4 regions of the Paenibacillus sp. P2(2022) genome follow, and region 1 is predicted to be linked to each of the others. Evidence: predicted binding sites of a transcription regulator. Region 1 holds the regulator's gene; each other region holds the start of a gene.
The links. Region 1 encodes Rex, which represses fermentation and respiration genes when NADH is low (regulators of the CRP and FNR family bind a similar motif). Its sites were predicted from a motif close to TTGTGAAATATTTCACAA; they were not measured.

Region 2: the regulator Rex is predicted to act here: its motif matches at 1,707-1,724, upstream of adhE (bifunctional acetaldehyde-CoA/alcohol dehydrogenase).
Region 3: the regulator Rex is predicted to act here: its motif matches at 3,580-3,597, upstream of pflB (formate C-acetyltransferase).
Region 4: the regulator Rex is predicted to act here: its motif matches at 2,602-2,619, upstream of MMB75_RS19140 (cytochrome ubiquinol oxidase subunit I).

The regions. Positions count from the first base shown of each region.
Region 1 covers NZ_JAKWFI010000001.1:1,021,132-1,025,953, reverse strand. The annotation lists gene MMB75_RS04475 (hypothetical protein) at 1-397, opposite strand, end outside; gene MMB75_RS04470 (cell wall elongation regulator TseB-like domain-containing protein) at 871-1,395, opposite strand; gene MMB75_RS04465 (amidohydrolase) at 1,433-2,734, opposite strand; gene MMB75_RS04460 (redox-sensing transcriptional repressor Rex) at 2,721-3,374, opposite strand; gene dinG (ATP-dependent DNA helicase DinG) at 3,402-4,822, opposite strand, start outside.
Region 2 covers NZ_JAKWFI010000001.1:862,247-867,068, reverse strand. The annotation lists gene adhE (bifunctional acetaldehyde-CoA/alcohol dehydrogenase) at 1-1,631, opposite strand, end outside; gene MMB75_RS03645 (Crp/Fnr family transcriptional regulator) at 1,891-2,607, shown strand; gene MMB75_RS03640 (dioxygenase family protein) at 2,750-3,517, opposite strand; gene MMB75_RS03635 (winged helix-turn-helix transcriptional regulator) at 4,223-4,567, opposite strand; gene MMB75_RS03630 (ThuA domain-containing protein) at 4,811-4,822, opposite strand, start outside.
Region 3 covers NZ_JAKWFI010000001.1:867,102-871,923, reverse strand. The annotation lists gene MMB75_RS03665 (copper amine oxidase N-terminal domain-containing protein) at 1-231, opposite strand, end outside; gene pflA (pyruvate formate-lyase-activating protein) at 449-1,207, opposite strand; gene pflB (formate C-acetyltransferase) at 1,285-3,546, opposite strand; gene adhE (bifunctional acetaldehyde-CoA/alcohol dehydrogenase) at 3,874-4,822, opposite strand, start outside.
Region 4 covers NZ_JAKWFI010000006.1:103,116-107,937, reverse strand. The annotation lists gene MMB75_RS19150 (cache domain-containing sensor histidine kinase) at 1-640, shown strand, start outside; gene MMB75_RS19145 (response regulator transcription factor) at 633-2,282, shown strand; gene MMB75_RS19140 (cytochrome ubiquinol oxidase subunit I) at 2,687-4,093, shown strand; gene cydB (cytochrome d ubiquinol oxidase subunit II) at 4,080-4,822, shown strand, end outside.

The DNA of each region.
Region 1 (4,822 bases):
TTTTCATCTGCTCAACTGTAGATGAAATTTGAGTATACTTTTTATTTTCCATCGCTTCGGCTACAGGAAACATAGCCTCAGACCACCATTGATTCAGTGCTGAATTGGAACGATCTGCGATATCCAGCTTAATGGTGCGGCTGCCAATGATGGATTGCCCTTTTTGCTTAACCACATCGACTAATCCGGCCACATCCGCCTGCGGTTTGAGATCTAGTTTCAATACCACCTGATCCTGTTTAATATCTATTTGAGCGCTTGTCACGCCTGGATATTGAGATACCAGTTTTTCCAGAGGACTTTGCATTGTAACCTGCCGGTAAATGAACCATCCTCCAAACATTAACAAGGCTGCCAAAACGGCCGCCACCACAATAGGAACTGCACGCAATTTCAAACAACATCCTCCTCTCAAAATGTAAAACCCAGAAGAAACGGGACGAATGTCAACAAACAACCAAATTGCATGATCTTATAATGATCAGCAACTCATTTATCTATCATTTTTGTCTATCACTTATAAAATATAGTATATCATAACGTAAATCTAATATCGAAGGCAATGTGTGGAGGAGTTGTGATAAGGCAAAAAGATGCTTCTGGCTTTTAGTCCAGCTTTGCGGAGCATTAAGTAAAAAGACGCAAATACGAATTAAATCGTATTTGCGTCTTTTTCTAATACTTTCAATCATTCCAAGCTATATAGACTGAGTATAAAAGTTATTTGGAGTGGCCCCATAGCTGTCAGCCAGCGGAGTGGAACACTTGAATCTGCAGAAGCGAAGCGATCGTAAGATCAAATGGACTACGCAGCGCTCCTAACGCTTCTTGGGTACTCCCAAGCCACCGATCCACACTCTTAACATCGCGCTAGTAATTAGGCAAAGTATACTTTATCCCCGTCGATGCTCCATCTGAGAAACGGTAAAAGGTATAGTTGTGATGGCTTTCATCATCGTAAAACAGTTGCCATACATATTCGCCATTGAACACACTCGGTTGGAGCCTTACAATTTTTGCATTTGGAAGTTGCTGCTGAATTATCGCTGTCATTTTTTGCTCGTCGACTCCGTTTTTCATCAGCTCGGTATGAACACCGCTTGGATCTGCCGCAGGTATGTTAGGTTTCCCCTCCATTTTTTGAAAAGGAACCCATACCATTATATTTTCATTCTGTGCGTTTTTTCCTTGAACTACCCAATATATCTGATCCCACACAGACTTCCATGTCTGAGTCGTGCTAACCAGACCACCTGATTGCTTGGCCTTCATGATAGCGGCATTTTTCTCAGCCACCTGGTCTTGAGTAACATACGAATAATACCAGAAAATGCTGACCAGGATCAGTATTACGGCCAAAATGGCGACCGCTATCCATTTCTTCTTATTTTTCAAACCTGTGCTTCCTCTCTAAGGGGATGTGACACCTAAATTAGCGCGACAGCAGCCCTTCAAAGGCGGCTTGTGCCTCATGTTTGATACGTTCCTCGTCCATCGTCAGGCATTCGCCATTTTTCACAACCTGACGACCGTCTACCCACACATGAGCCACGTCTTTGGCACTTGCAGAGTATACGGCATGAGAAATAAGATCTGTACGCGGCAAGAAATGGGCCTGATCCAGATCTAGCGCGATAAAGTCAGCCTTATTGCCTGCTGCCAGCGCTCCTACCTCTTTTAAACCAATCGACTTTGCACCATACTCTGTTGCCAGACGTAGTGCTTCATTTGCAGGAACTGCCGTTGGGTCGCCAGATACTCCCTTGTGAATGAGTGCCGCCAGACGCATTTCCTCGAACATATCCAGGTTATTATTGCTGGCAGGACCATCTGTTCCGAGTGAAACAGTAACTCCTGCACGCAGCAATTCAGGCACTCTAGCTACACCACTTGCCAGCTTCAAGTTGCTGCCTGGATTATGCGATACCGCCACACCTCGTTCCGCTAACAAAGCTATTTCTTCGTCGTTCAAGTGAACGCCGTGGGCAACAAGTGAAGGACGGGAGAAAAAGCCAAGCTTATCTAAGTGTGCAACTGGACGCAAGCCGTAGTCGCGTACGTTTTGTTCAACTTCGGCGATCGTCTCGGACATGTGCGTATGCAATGGTAAATCGAGATCATGTGCTGCTTGAACAAATTTCTCAATAAACGCAGGCGGGCATGTGTATGGGGCATGAGGAGACATCATTGTTGTGATACGTCCGTCTGCTTTTCCATGCCAGTTACGCGCAAAAGTCACGGCCTCAGCTAGCTTGATCCGCTGTTCTTCTTCTGAACAGAGTCCAATGGCTCCACGCATCAAGCTTGCACGAATGCCCGACTCTTCAGCTACACGAGCCACCTCATCCATATGATCGTACATATCCAGGAAAGTCGTGGTTCCACCTTTCAGCATTTCCAGCACTGACAAAGAAGTTCCCCAGTACACATCCGTAGATGTAAACTTGGCTTCCATAGGCCACATTTTTTCCTGAAGCCACACTTGAAGTGCCAAATCATCTCCATACCCTCGCAGCAGAGACATCGCCGCATGACCATGAGTATTGATCAGACCAGGTAAAAACAATAACCCCTTGCCGTCGATTGCTTCTGTCTCTTCCTCACCCGCAGGCAAAGTCTCGCCAATGTAAGTAATACGGCTATCCTCCACAATCATAAAACCATGGATTACCCCAGCCTCGGGTCCATTCACGGCAAACGAGCCGTTTTTAATCATCCATTTATTCACTGTCATATTGTGCTTCTTCCTTTCCGTCCTCCAGATAATAAGCGAGGCTAAGCAAATCAGTTGTAAAGTCTGTGGCATGTATCCGAATGTTAGCCGGTGCCTTGAGAATGATAGGTGCAAAGTTCAAAATCGCTCCAATTCCACTCTCAATCAGCCTATCAGCTACGTGCTGTGCCTCAAAATCAGGTACAGTAATAATCCCGATTCGTATATTTTTTTCTTTCACAGTCGCTTCCAGTTCATCCATCGGCTGTACGACCAAAGTATTGATTCTGGTCCCAACCTTATCCGGGAACGCATCAAAAACCGCCACAATCTTCATATTGTCTTTTAAATAAGCATTATAGTTCGATAGGGCTTGACCCAGATTACCTGCTCCGACCAATACTACATTAATTTGCTGGTCGATTTTCAGGATATGGCGTATTTTCTCAATTAGATAAGAAACATCGTAACCGATGCCCTTCCGACCAAAATCGCCAAAATAGGCAAGATCTTTACGAATTTGGGCCGGATTCAAATCTAACCTCTGTCCCAGCTCTTGAGAAGAGACCGTAGCCACCTCCCGTTTGTGCAGTGCATTCAGATAACGTAAATATACGGGTAATCTCCGTACGACAGCCTCTGAAATTTTATCTGATTTCATACTTGCTCCCCCTAATTGTAACGGACTTTAAGTGTCCGTCCGTTGTGCCTCTGTCTCCGGGGCGGATTGGAGCCATTCGGCGATGCGGGGCACCATTTGCTCCGATGGCATATGCTCCATTTTTGGTCCCGGTAACGAGTACAAAAAGTGCTTTCCATAATAGGATTCGATCACACGCGTATCGTAAACGATGACGACTCCGTGGTCGCTCGCTGTACGTACCAATCGCCCAAAACCCTGTTTGAAGCGAATAACTGCTTGTGGTACAGACAGCTTCATAAATGGATTCTTCTTCTGCTGCTGGAGCAACTCGCTTTTGGCCTCCAGTAACGGGTGGTTAGGCGGTTGAAACGGCAAGCGAACGATAGCCAGACAAGTCAAAGCTTTCCCTGGAATATCGACGCCTTCCCAGAAGCTACTGGTTCCCAGCAATACAGAAGCTTTCGCTTCCTGAAAACGGCGGGTTAGCTTGCTGCGACTCCCACTGTCCACACCTTGTCCTAACACGGTAATATCGCTGGACGCTAACGCCTCTTTGAGCGGCTCATACACTTGCCGGAGCATCCGATAGGAAGTAAACAGAACGAGCATTCTCCCCCGCGTCGCCTGGGCAGTCGCTCCTAGAGAGCTAACGAGCATCTCTACAAAATGTGCATCTCCTACACTGCCCTTCACACTCGGAAAATCTCGCGGAATGACCAGCAACACCTGATCCCTGTAATTAAAGGGTGATGGGAGCTGTGACGTCATTAATCGTCCTTGATCTGCGGCCTCCTGCAAGCCGAGTTGATCGGTCATGTACTGAAACGATTTATCTACCGATAAAGTAGCAGATGTCAGAATAATACTTCTTTTTTTGTCAAAAAACATTTCTTTCAACTGGCGGCTCACATCGACGGGCACCGCATAAAATTGCAATGATTTACTACGGAATTGTCCACTCGCTTCAAGCCAATATACGGTTGTTTCATCATCGAGTCGTATAAAGAAGCGCAAATTTTCCCTAATCCCCGCCAAATCCTTAAGCAGACCCGTGATATCTGTAATGAGACTATCCGCCGCATAATCGTCATGTTCTTCCTTGACATCCAGCATCAGCTTGTCGCCCTTGCGCAAAATTTCGCTCAATGTTACATAAAGCTGATTTTCCAATGCCGCCGCCTGATCCCACTTTGCAGGCTTGGCTGACGGTTTGAGACGCGAAGAAAATTGCCCCGTTTCACCTGGTGTGGCATCAGTTCGCTCTGGTAACATGCCAAACAGCTTATCGCTTAGTAGGTCCCAAGTTTCCTTAACCTCTAACACAAGTGGGTACAACTGATCAATGACCGAGGCCCATTCCGTCGACTTCTCATGCCCCGACTTTGCCAACTGCTGACGTAACGAAGGCAATTGCCCATTCTTGCTGTCCTTGAACAATCGAGTCAGCGTATGCACGAGTGTGAAAT
Region 2 (4,822 bases), 160 kb from region 1:
TCCGGTTGGAAACGTCTCATCATTTCAGTACCGCGCTCTACCGTAACTGTCGATGGATCTGGCTCTACTTCGGAGAACACTTCAATAGCAACCGGTGTTTGACGCTGGTGCAAATAATGGATGACACGGTCCACATATCCGAGTTTCACCATCATAGGGTCAGTGATAATGGCTACACGTGTGATATCAGGCATTTTAGCAAGATACTGTGTCGAATTTTTTTCAAAATAGATTTTGGAAGGTACTTTGAACCATTGCATATTCACCGTCCGTTTCGCCACCCTTTTCACATTAATCAAGTTAACTGCAGATACGTTCGACGAAGTCGAGTTACGACCGTACGAACCGCAACCAAGTGTCAACGAAGGAAGGTTGGTGTTGTAAATATCACCGATTGCGCCATGTGTGGAAGGTGCATTTACAATGATACGTCCTGTTTGCAAACGATCTGCGAAGCGAGCAATAACATCCTCATCTTGCGAATGGATTGCTGACGAGTGACCCATACCGCCGAACTCTACGACTTCAGCAGCACGTTGGATACCTTGCTCTGCATTTTTTACTTTGTAGCAAGCCAATACCGGACTCAATTTTTCCGCAGATAATGGGAATTTGGTTCCTACTCCTTCAATTTCAGCGACCAAAATTTTGGTTCCTGCCGGTACTGTAATACCGCTCATTTCAGCGATTTTTACAGCAGACTGGCCGACAATGGCCGGGTTCACTGCACATTTTTCTACATTCATAGCTCCTTGAGTGAGCTTAGCTGCCTCTTCTTTATTTACAAAGTAGCAACCATTAGCAATCATCAATTTCTTCACTTGCTCGAAGATAGGCTCTTCAATAATTACAGCTTGTTCCGAAGCACAAATCATACCGTTATCAAAAGATTTAGAAAGGATAAGGTCGTTCACGGCCTGTTTGATATCGGCTGTTTTCTCAATAAAGCAAGGTACGTTACCAGGACCTACGCCAAGTGCAGGTTTACCACAGCTATAAGCTGCCTTAACCATGCCTGATCCGCCAGTTGCCAAAATCAACGCTACATCAGAGTGGTTCATCAGTACATTTGTTTTATCCATCGAAGGTGCTTCAATCCATTGAATACAATCCGCTGGAGCACCATGTTTAACAGCTGCTTCAAGCAAGACGCGGGCTGCTTCCGCACTACACGATTGAGCAGATGGATGGAAGCCGAAAATGATTGGGTTACGTGTTTTAATGGCAATTAACGCTTTGAACATCGTAGTCGAAGTTGGGTTTGTTACTGGAGTAATCCCCATGATAATACCGACTGGTTCAGCTATCTTTTGAAAACTATCAAAGTCATTGTCTTCAATGACACCGACGGTTTTCTCATTTTTGATGCTATGGTAGACATATTCTGTTGCAAACATGTTTTTGGTGATTTTGTCCTCGTACACACCGCGTCCTGTTTCTTCAACAGCCAACTTCGCGAGGTGCATGTGCTTATCCATCCCTGCGAGTGCCATAGCTTGTACGATTTCGTCAATCTGCTCCTGATTCATACTCATGAAAGCTTGCTGTGCCCGGTTCGCCCGGTCAATCAGCGTTTGAATATACTGCTCTGCGCTTTGTTCTTTTTGGATAACCTCGTTTTTAACAGCCATTTCCCTCATCCTCCTGTTATCTCGTGTACTATCTCTTGTTCACGCACTGATCGTAACACAGCTTTCTAAGATATTTTGTGATTTTTTTCACAATCTATTTAAAATTTTATTTTATGAAGTGAATTAAATCACAAAGTTTGGAATTCTGCCACTTTTACCCCCTCATCTTGCCCCAAAAACGCATTGCACAGGTATATAATGAATTTGAATTGATCAAGTTGCAGATAAAATAACATAGGATACAAAGGGGAAATGGACGATGAGAAACCCTACAAATGTAATGGAAGCCCGCGGCAACACCTGTTGCTTCTCGGAGGCCAGCTTCAACCGGCTGCAAGTGATGATGAAAGATCGAGTTATGCCAGAAAGTTCGCATCTGTTCTGGGAAGGAGATACAGCGGATAAGCTGTTTTATATTAAGCGCGGACGCGTAAAAGTGACCAAAACAACGGATGAGGGTAAGGAACTTATTCTATATATGTATCAAAGCGGCGATCTTGTTGGTCAAGCTGATCCTTTCTTCGGCACTAAGCATTCCTTTTCTGCTGAAGTTCTGGAGGACAGTGATATTGGCGTAATCGATCATACAGATTTGGAGTTGCTTATTTGTCAGCATTGTGATTTTGCGATTGACTTTATGAAATGGATGGGATCGCATCACCGCATTACCCAGACCAAGTTCCGCGATTTGATGATGTACGGCAAGCCTGGCGCTCTATGTTCCACACTCATCCGACTATGCAACACCTATGGTGAGCCTCACGGCGACTATATTCTGATTCATAAAAAGATTACTCATACTGACTTATCAAATATGATCGGTGCTACCCGGGAAAGTGTAAATCGGATGCTCAGTGATCTGCGTAAGAAAAATGCAGTCGAATACGATAATGGTATGATTGTTGTCAAGGATTTGGAAATGCTGCAAGGTGTATGTCATTGTGAATTGTGCCCACGTGAGATTTGCCGGATATAATAAATTTTTTTAATGTAAAAGGGAGTGCTGTAAGCCATTATTAGCTTATAACACTCCCTAATTTTATTCCACTCCCCATTTTTTAGAGAACGGACGGGACAGTAACAAAGCACATAACTCGACCTTCTTCTGCCTACCCACTTTAAAACTGCAAACATAGATAACTTAAATTTCCCATCTCATAGCTTCTATGGATGACCTTAGCTTTGTTTGCAGGGTCGCCACTACCCATTGCAATAAACAACGGTACAAAGTGTTCTGCTCTAGGTACAGCCTGACGAGCATACGGCGCTTCGCTTTCATAGTGATCTAAAGCTTCTATATCTCCGCTTTGCACTTTTTCGATAATCCAGTCATCAAAATCAATTGCCCAACGTTCCGTTTTCGTTTCTCCCCATTTGACAATACGCAGATTATGGACAGTCACGCCACTGCCAATGACCAGAATATCTTGTTCTCCCAACTCACGCAGCACTTCACCAATGGCAAATTGTGCTTTGGGCGAGAGGTACGGATTTACGGAAATCTGAACTACCGGAATGTCTGCCTCAGGATACATACGATGCAACAATGTCCAGGAACCATGATCCAGTCCTCTCACATGATCAGTTTGTACCTCGATGCCGTTTTGTTCATATAACTTTTTCAACTTATTAGCTAGTTCAACAGAACCATGTGCTGGATATTTCACTTCGTACAGTTCCGGTGGGAAACCTCCAAAATCATAAATTGTATCGTATATGTCATCCATTGAACTAATCGTTAACATTTGTGTCTCCCAGTGAGCTGTAAAGATAACAATCGCCTTAGGATGAATGCTTTTCCCCAACTGCTCTAAAAATGCAGTATAGTCCGTCTGTTCAATAGCAAGCATAGGTGATCCGTGGGCTAAAAATAAAGATGGTATCATTAAAATCTCCTTATCGTATACAGTTTATTTTATTCATAAAGTAACTTTATGTAAGTTATAATACATAAGTAATAGAGTAATGTCAATCTCGATGCCAGCATATACTCAAAGATCAGCAATTTCTTTAAATAAAGATTGATATAGGTATAAAGTCATAGTAATATGTAACTAATAAATTTTAAAATACTACTATATTCCGATACAAAGGACTGGTTTCTATGGAGATACATACTTCGAATTGCCCAAAATGCGGTTCCATTTTCCGTCAAAATCTTAGAAACCTGTGTAGCACTTGTATTCAAGAAGAAAATATATTCTTTGACCGCTGTTCTAACTATCTATGGAGGCATCCTTCTACTCATACCCGCCAACTCAGTGATGTGACTGGCACACCTATGGATTTGCTCACAGATTGGGTAAGAGCAGGCAAATTTCCCTCCACATACAGTCAGCTTGATTATCCTTGCGAGTCTTGCCGTTCTCCCATTTATGCAGGAAGACTTTGCCACTCGTGCTTAGGCACATTTCGTACAGCCGCACTGGATATTCAATCCCGTGTCCCCCGCCGTACAACAGCCGGAGTATTCTCAGTAGCAGGCCGTGCTAAAAGCTATTAAGCCGTACTACCTATCACAAAATAAAAAAACAGCCTTTTTCCTAGGAAAAGGCTGTTTTGCTATGAAAAACACTTAATGAGTTTGGTGATCATCTAATCCATTCCTCAGCCCAAAATTGAATCTGCTCCATAACCGGCTGAAGTGCACGACCTTTGGTGGTTAGCTCATATTCAATGCGGACAGGAGTTTCCGGATATACATGGCGTGTAAGAATCCCTTCATTTTCCAGATCCTTCATCCGCTCTGATAACATTTTGTCACTCATTGTGGGAATCAGATTGGAAATATCCTTAAACCGCTTGGGACCGCTCATCATGGATTGAATAATCAATCCATTCCAGCGCTTACCCAGACATGAAAAGGCGGTTTCAAAACGCGGACACATTTTTGTAAATTGCGGTTGACTCTCCAAATTTTTCACCTTCTTTTGCATTTCGGTTTGATAAAGCTTTCCTTTTGTTAGTATATATCATTTTAGCATACTTTATCCCGAAAGAAAACACTTTCTTAAATTTAATTACCTGTGATGATAAAGTTGCCATGACCAAAACTGATTATACAACAAACCAATGCGGCAGGTATATGTCTAATTCGTTAAATACAAAAAGGCGGAATCCCAGAGGTTCCGCCTGTAAATCTGTTCTTTATAGAATTTATCATAATGTGATAATTGTAACTATACCAACAC
Region 3 (4,822 bases), 150 kb from region 1:
ATTGGATACACCCGTGTTATCAGGTGTTACCGTATTAGCTGGTGTGCTTGTTCCATTTTGATCTCCGATACTATTCTGAACGCCGGAATCAGCAACATTGGTCGTCTGCTGGGCGCTAACCGAATCGGTGGATTGAACGCTTGTTGATGCTGCTTCTGCTCCTACAGGGGCTACTGCAGCCACCTGAGCTACCGCCAAGGCGGTGAGCATGGTCCATTTCTTGAAATTCATTGTCTGTCTCCTTCTATCCCCAAATTATTATCATTCCCGTGAAAAGTCATACTATTAGACGCGACAGTTGTCAAAAAGTTTCTGGAAATTTTGACGATCATGAAAAAAAGGGAACTTTCTCCTGTGATTGCAAAAATTCAACAACAAAAAAACCGCCGTCCATCTATCTGATGTGACGGCGGCTTCATGACCTGAAAGTAGTTCTAATCCATTTACATTATGATGGACGACAAGCAGTATCCGTTCCTGCAGTCTCCAGACGACCCTCTTCAATGAGCCGGTAAGCACGTTGAACTTCTTCATCTGTAGGAGACGGAACTCCCTCCAACGGATACGCCTTGCCGAGCATTTCCCATTTGTAAACACCCATTTGATGGTAAGGTAAAATTTCGAATTTCTCGACTCCGTTCAACGTTCCAATGAACCGTCCCAAATTGAGTAGATCTTGCTCGTCGTCATGGATACCCGGTACAAATACGTGTCTAATCCACATTTTGCGCCCTTGCTCAGACAACCAGCGGGCCGTACTTAGCATACGATCGTTGGATTTGCCTGTAAGCTTAATATGCTTGTCGTTATCGATGTGCTTAATATCAAGTAGTACCAAATCCGTTACGTCCAGTAGTTCATGGATACGACCTGCATCATTAAAGCCGTTACTGTCCAATGTCGTGTGCAAATTCCAGCGACGTTTCACTTCTTTGAACAGCTCTGCTACAAAATGAGCTTGTAATGTCGGTTCTCCACCGGAAACTGTTAATCCACCTCCCGAAGAACGGTAGTAGGCTAAATATGGTTCAATCTCAGCCAATACTTCTTCTAACGTCATCGGATTACCTTCATTCAAGGCCCAAGTGTCCGGATTATGGCAATATTGACATTTCAACAAGCATCCTTGCATAAAGAGCACGAAGCGGATGCCGGGACCATCGACGGTCCCGAAGGTTTCCAATGAGTGTATGTGACCTTTCAACATGTTGCATCATCCTTCCCGCATCCGCTATGCGTGCGTCAGTGTATTATTTGATACGTAAAACTTATTTACATTGTACCTTACATTGTACCGTGGAAAGTACGGTTAATAACATCCAATTGTTGCTCACGAGTCAGCTTGATAAAGTTAACGGCATAACCGGAAACACGAATCGTAAGTTGTGGATAGTTTTCTGGGTGTTCCATTGCATCCAACAGTTGTTCACGAGCAAACACATTGACATTCAGATGATGTGCGTGGCTTCCAAAGTAGCCATCCATCATCGAAACAAGGTTTGTTTTGCGTGTTTCTTCTTCTTTACCCAGTGCTTTAGGCACGATGGAGAAGGTATTCGAGATACCATCTAAGCTGTGTTCATAAGGCAATTTGGCTACAGAACTCAGAGATGCCAGAGCGCCTTTTTTATCACGACCATGCATTGGGTTTGCACCTGGTGCGAACGGTTCGCCTGCTTTACGTCCATCAGGTGTTGTACCTGTTTTCTTACCATATACCACGTTGGAAGTAATGGTCAGTACAGATTGAGTAGGAACCGCATTACGATAAGCTTTATGTTTGCGGATCATGCTCATGAAGCTTTCTACCAGTTCTACAGCGATAGTATCTACGCGGTCATCATTGTTACCGTAGCAAGGATATTCGCCTTCGATTTCAAAGTCAACAGCAATTCCTTTTTCGTTGCGAATTGGTTTAACTTTTGCATATTTAATGGCGCTCAAGGAGTCGGTAGCAACTGACAGACCCGCAATACCACAAGCCATGGTACGAAGAATATCACGGTCATGCAACGCCATTTCAATGCGTTCGTAGCTATATTTATCATGCATATAGTGAATAACATTCAAAGTGTTCATGTACAGTTTTGCCAGCCATTCCATCATAGGTTTGAAACGGCTTAACACTTCTTCGTAATCCAGCACTTCACTTGTAATAGCTGGGAACTCAGGTCCTACTTGAACGCCGGATTTTTCATCCTTACCGCCGTTAATGGCATACAGCAGAGCTTTTGCCAAGTTGGCACGAGCGCCAAAGAATTGCATTTGTTTACCGATTCTCATAGCGGATACACAACAAGCAATACCATAATCATCGCCGTAGATTGGACGCATCAAATCGTCATTTTCATATTGAATGGAGCTAGTTTCAATAGAAACTTTTGCACAATATTTTTTAAAGCCCTCAGGCAGTTTTTCTGACCACAGTACAGTCAAGTTAGGTTCTGGAGCAGGTCCTAAGTTGTACAGTGTGTGCAAGAAGCGGAAGCTGTTTTTGGTAACACGAGTTTCTCCAGTGACAGACATACCACCAATGGATTCTGTTACCCAAGTTGGGTCACCACTAAACAGTTCGTTGTAGTCAGGTGTACGCAGGAACTTAACAATACGCAGTTTCATAACAAAATGATCGACCAGTTCCTGAGCTTGTTCTTCGTTCATCGCACCTTCCTCAAGATCACGTTGAGTATAAATATCAAGGAATGAAGATACACGTCCCAAGGACATTGCTGCACCATTTTGTTCTTTAATCGCTGCAAGATATCCAAAATATACCCATTGGAAAGCTTCTTTTGCATTGTTAGCTGGTTTAGAAATATTAAAACCGTGCTCAGCAGCCATTTGTTTCAATTCATTCAAAGCACGAATTTGTTCAGAAATTTCTTCACGCAGACGGATTACGTCTTCTTCCATGGAATCAACTTCAAGGCTTTTCAATTGAAGTTTTTTATCTTGGATCAAGAAGTCTGCACCATACAGAGCTACGCGACGATAGTCACCGATTATACGACCACGACCGTATGCATCTGGCAGACCAGTAATGATGCCAGCTTTACGAGCTGCTCTCATTTCATCTGTATAAGCGTCAAATACACCTTGGTTGTGTGTTTTACGAATATGAGTGAAAATGTCAACAATGCTTTGTGGCACTTCAAAACCATAGGCTTTACAAGCATCGATCATCATCCGAATTCCACCAAACGGCTGCAAAGAACGTTTGAATGGAGCATCTGTTTGTACGCCGACAACTTGTTCTTTGTCCTTGTCCAAATAGCCTGGTTTATGTGAAATGATGGTGGATGGCGTATTTACGTCTACATCAAGAACGCCGCCGTTTGCCAACTCTTTTTTAGTAAGATCAGATACAATTTCCCACAATGCAGTTGTATTGGCGGTAGGACCAACCAAAAATTCTTCATTGCCAACATAAGGTGAGATATTTGTTTCAATAAAATCGTTGACGTTAACTTCTTTAGTCCATTTTCCTTTTTTAAAACCTCTCCAGCCAGATTGTTGCTCTTGTAATTCTCTCTCAATCACCGACATGTAAATCCCTCCAAATTGTTTGGTCTTCCGGACTTGTGATTTTTTTCACGTTTAAACTATTTCTTGAGCCCGGCCTTTTCACCGATGCCTTACGCTCAGTGTCGGGACCTTTCTTACACTCTTATTGTAGAATAATGATAGAGTGTAGTATGTGACAAAAATCACAATATGAGTGATTTTTGTCACTTTATTTTCCCTAGCTTCACGCGCATACCTCTAGCCTTGCCGTTCACCTCCCTTCCCAAACCAAGAGGCCCTCTATATAGAGAGCCTGCATTGGTATTGTATAGAAAAATGCTTAGTTACAAGCCTCTTCATACTATTATATTATTGATCAAAGCGTCCGTAGAAGGCATTACGGTATACATCAGCCAATTCAGTAACCAGCGGCAGCTTTGGATTTGCAGTTGTACATTGATCCTCAAAAGCGCGGTCAGCCAAATAATCTACACGTGATTCAAAGTCTTTTGGATCGAAACCAAGTTGTTGGAACGATTCCTCGATACCGAGTGTTTTGTTCAACTTACGGATCGCGTCAATTAAACTGTTAACCCCTTCTTCAGTGGTACGTGCAGGCAGTCCCAGTATGCGTGCGATTTCTGCATAGCGCTCATCTGCAACAAAGTGCGAATATTTAGGGAACGATGCAAATTTTGTCGGTTTTTTCGCATTGTAGCGAATAACGTGCGGCAGCAAGATAGCATTCGTGCGGCCATGCGCTGTATGGTATTGTCCGCCCCATTTATGTGCAAGACTATGGTTAATACCCAAGAATGCATTAGCAAACGCCATACCTGCAAGTGTAGAAGCATTATGCATTTTTTCGCGAGCCAGCTTATCACCAGTCAGAGCCGATTGCTCCAGGTATTGGAATACCAGTTGAATGGCTTTAATTGCCAGACCATCTGTGTAATCATTGGCCATTACAGACACGTAAGCCTCGATAGCATGCGTCAGAACGTCCATACCTGTATCTGCTACAGCAGTTTTAGGCAGCGAATATACAAACACAGGGTCAATAATTGCCACATCAGGAGTCAACTCATAGTCAGCCAGAGGGTACTTCGTGTTGCCCAGGTTTTTGTCCGTAATAACTGCAAACGATGTAACTTCCGAACCTGTACCCGAAGTTGTAGGGATAGCCACAAATTGTGCTTTTTGACCCAGACGTGGGTACTTGTAAATCCGTTTACGGATATCCATGAATTTTTGTTTCAAGTTATTGAAATCAGTATCCGGATATTCATAGAACATCCACATGCCTTTAGCAGCATCC
Region 4 (4,822 bases), on a different contig from region 1:
ACAAAAGGATATCAAGCTAAAAATGATGGCAAGCCAAATTAATCCGCATTTTCTGTTTAACGCGTTAGAATCCATTCGAATGAAAGCACACCTGAATGGGGAGGCGGAGATAGCAACGACGGTTCGTTTGCTTGGCAGGCTGATGCGCAGGAATCTGGAGATTGGCAGTGGTAAAACAACCGTATTACAGGAGCTGGATATGGTGCGATCCTATTTGCAAATTCAGCAGTTCAGGTTTGGAAATCGTTTGGTCTATGAAGTGAATTTGGAAGAAAGCGCGAAGGACATGTCGATTCCTCCCTTAATCATACAACCGTTAGTGGAAAATGCAGTCATTCATGGCCTAGAAAATAAGGAAGAACCAGTTACCGTAAAGGTAGATATCACAATAGAACAAAGAGAGCTGCACATTAAAGTGGCTGATGATGGAATTGGCATGGAGGAAGAGCAACTGACCCGTCTGTTGGATCGGATCACGGGTGCGGAGGAGCCGGAAGGGAGCAGTATTGGTCTACGCAATGTTCATCAACGTCTGACATTGATGTATGGTGAACGTTATGGTCTGCATATTGAAAGCGCATTACAGGTAGGAACAACCGTATACTTTTCCATACCAAGGGAGGAAGCGTCGAATGTATAAAGCGATGATTGTAGATGATGAGCCTGCGATTCGTGAAGGACTGTCTTCCATTATTGACTGGGGAGATTGTGGCTTTCGCATCGTCGATACGGCTGAGAACGGACGCGAGGCTTTGGAAAAGTTCGGAGAGCATCGACCGGAACTGGTCATTGTAGATATTCGTATGCCTGGGATGAGTGGGTTGGAGGTTATACAAAGCATACGCCAAATGAATGGGGAGCCGTATCACTTTCTCATTTTAAGCGGATATGCAGACTTTAATTATGCTAGGCAAGCCATGGGATTCGGGGTGGATGGTTATTTATTGAAGCCCGTTGATGAGGAAGAAATGACGCTGGAGCTAAAGCGAGTACGGCAAAGCATTGAAAACGAAAAGGGAGATGGAAAGTGGGGGAGTCCGTCTTCGCATGAGCGCGATTGGATCGAAGCATTGCTGTTTCCGGTTCATGGAGAACATGCTCGTAATGCTGTAGAACCCAGCCATCGTGCATCCAAGCAGGCTGAACACCAAAACGGCGGTGGAAAACACGGACAACAGCCTGAATTACCAGCATTGGACTGGAGTAGCTATCAGGTGATTCTGCTGGATTTGCGTATACCTGACTGGGATCGGCAAGCCCGGCAGTTGGCAGCAAAGCAGCGGCTGGCCGAATTGTGTCGTGAACAGGGTAGAGGCATTGTGTTTGAGGCTGGAATATATACGGGCCTATTGCTTCCCGCCATGTTAAAAACGGAAAAAGATGCTGCTCAGTTGCTGGCTGCATGGCGACAGGAGCTAAAACCGTGGGTAAATGAAATCTATGGGGCTGCCGGGGCTCCGGTAGACATTCTTAGGGATATCCCCAGATCTTTTGAGCAGGCGTTACGATTATTGGAGCGTATGTTTTTGTTCCGGGCAGAAAGAGTCATGCTTCCCGGAGACCTACATGAATGGGAGACAGTCCCTGCTCACATGAATGAAGCGTCTGACAGAGCATCAGATGATCCCATGCGTTATGCAGAAAAGCTGTACTACGCGCTGGATATGGCTAATGGTAGAGCGGCGACCCGTGTCATTAAGGACATGGAAGTCCAATTTCCCCAGATTTATCGTACAGAATCTGCAATCAAGGCGGCCTTCGCTCAGACATTCACACTCGCACTGAACAAATATGCAGCTGGACAGGAACACAGCCGGACCGTGCTGGAGGAGCATTCCAACTTGATTACCAATGTATATGCCTATTCAACATTGGGCGAGCTGGTGGATCACTCGCTCGAACATGTGTTGCAGTGGATTGGACAGACTGATACGGGTGGCAAGGAGATCATCATGAAGCAAATGATTGACTTTATACATGGTCATTATGATGAAAATTTGCGACTGGAGTTGCTGGCAGATATGTTCAATTACAATAGTGGGTATTTGGGCAAACTGTTCAAAAGTCATACAGGCGAGGCCTTTAATGCCTACCTGGATAAGGTAAGGATTGAGGGAGCAAGGGAATTGCTTGCACAGGGGATTAAGGTACACCAAGTGGCGGGCCGTGTGGGGTATGCGAATGCAGATTATTTTCATAGTAAATTTAAAAAGTATGTTGGAATGTCACCTTCCTCTTACCGTAATCAGGTCCAAAAGAACGGAGGAACAGATGGCTGTTGATCGATTCCCTAGGTTTAACGTTATGAAGTCTCTCTTGCAGATGTCGGAGGTATATCCTCCGAATGAAGAGAGGCTCTTTTTTTATATATTGAAAAAAGACGGATCAATAGAAAATGTCACATTGAATATGGATTTTAGGGCATTTTCATAAAAATGTCATCGTTATGACACAACTTTGACACGATGTTCACATTTTTGATTCTATTTCATTTAAATTTATTCTATATAATGGGGATAATCTGAAGCCCGGTTATGGCAACCATGGGGAAGTTAGCTAAGTGAGTCATTTCCTAAAAAAGTGACGGTTTCATATGTAACAATGTGAATACAATCACAAATATAAAAGACTTCAGATCACAAACATTAAATCATTGTTAAGGGAAGTACAGAGGAGGAGCAGCATCATGGACGTATTGGATTTGGCACGGTTGCAGTTTGCAACCACTACGATTCTTCATTTTGTTTATGTGCCAATCTCCATTGGATTGTCATTGTTGGTGGCAATTATGGAGACTATGTATGTTATCAAGAAAAAAGACTTGTACAAAAAAATGGCTCAATTCTGGGGAACGTTTCTGCTGATTAACTTTGCGCTGGGCGTAGTTACCGGAATTTTGCAGGAGTTCCAGTTCGGAATGAATTGGTCGGACTTTTCCCGTTTTGTCGGTGATGTATTTGGTACACCGCTAGCCATTGAAGCATTGCTTGCATTTTTTCTGGAATCAACCTTTATCGGCCTATGGGTATTCGGCTGGGAAAGACTATCCAAAACTGTCCATTTAGTTTGCATGTGGCTAGTAGCGATTGGTACGATGCTCTCGGCTTTGTGGATTTTGGCTGCTAATTCATTCATGCAACGTCCCGTAGGATATGGGGTTGTAAATGGCCGGGCAGAAATGCAAGATTTTGCTGCTTTGTTAACGAACGAGCAGCTTTTGTGGGAGTATCCTCACACCATCTTTGCTGCTATTGCAACTGGAGCTTTCCTCGTAGCAGGGATTAGTGCTTGGAAGCTGATGCATAAAAAGAATATGGACTTCTTTAAACCTTCTTTTAAATTGAGCATTATAGTTGCATTAATCTGTGCCATTGCTATTCCTTTGTTTGGTCATGGACAGGCTCAATATTTGATCAAAACACAGCCCATGAAGATGGCAGCCAGTGAAGCTCTGTGGGGAGACAGTGGCGATCCAGCGCCTTGGACGATTATTGCCAATATTGATCCTGATAAGCAGGAAAATACCTTTGAGATTAAGGTTCCGTTTGCACTGAGCTTTCTGTCGTATAGCAAGTTTTCCGGCTCTGTGCCTGGTATGAAGGAGCTTCAAGCACAGTATGAAAAGACCTACGGTCCGGGTGATTATATTCCGCCTGTCCGTACGACCTTCTGGAGCTTCCGCATTATGATTGCGGCAGGATGTGCCATGATCGCACTTGCTCTGTACGGAGCTTATCTGAGTTTTCGACAAAAATTGGAGGGCTCCCATCGTTGGTTCTTCCGTCTTATGCTGTGGGGGATATCACTCCCGTTCATTGGCAATACCGCGGGCTGGATCATGACAGAAATGGGACGTCAGCCGTGGACTGTATTTGGTTTGCTGCAAACAAAAGATTCCGTTTCACCTACCGTTGTAGCAGGAGAAGTGTTGTTCTCACTGATTGCATTTACGTCGCTGTATCTCATTTTAACGGGTGTACTGGCATTCCTGTTTGCTCGCACCGCTCGTAAAGGCCCAGATATGGAGCCGCATCAGCATACGGTAATTCATGATCCATTTGCTCAAGGGGGTGGCAGCATTGACGTTAAATGATTTATGGTTCTTATTGATCGCTGTGCTGTTTACAGGCTTCTTTTTTCTAGAGGGCTTTGATTTTGGCGTGGGTATGGCTACTGGATTAGTGCCGCGCAATGACCAACAAAAACGTTTAATGATCAATACGATTGGTCCATTCTGGGATGCCAATGAAGTGTGGCTGATTACAGCAGCAGGTGCGATGTTTGCCGCTTTCCCGCATTTTTATGCAACGATGTTCAGCGGATATTATCTGGTATTTGTGTTTATTTTGCTAGGCTTGATTTTGCGAGGAGTCTCCTTTGAGTTCCGTGGCAAGGCTGAAGGGAAAGGGTGGACAGGAACGTGGGATGCTTGCATTCTGATTGGCAGCTTCCTGCCACCGATGCTGTTTGGTATGGCCTTTGCCGCTTTAGTGAAGGGTGTACCTATTCAGCAAAACATGGATCTGAAAGCCGGATTCTTGGATGTGTTCAATGGATACACCGTATGGATTGGACTGACCGTGGTCGGAATGTGCCTTATGCACGGGCTGACGTTCATTTCTCTGCGGACGATTGGTGAAGTAAGGGATCGTGCTCGTGTGATCGCGTCCAAATTTCTTCCGGTGTTGGGGATTTTGCTTGCTGGTATGGTGGTATGGACTTATTTTGCAACGGATTTATTTGCACGTCGCGGTCCCTTTATGTATGTTGCGGTTGCAGTGGGGATGGTTGCCTATGTGCTAACATGGTATTTCCTGAAGCA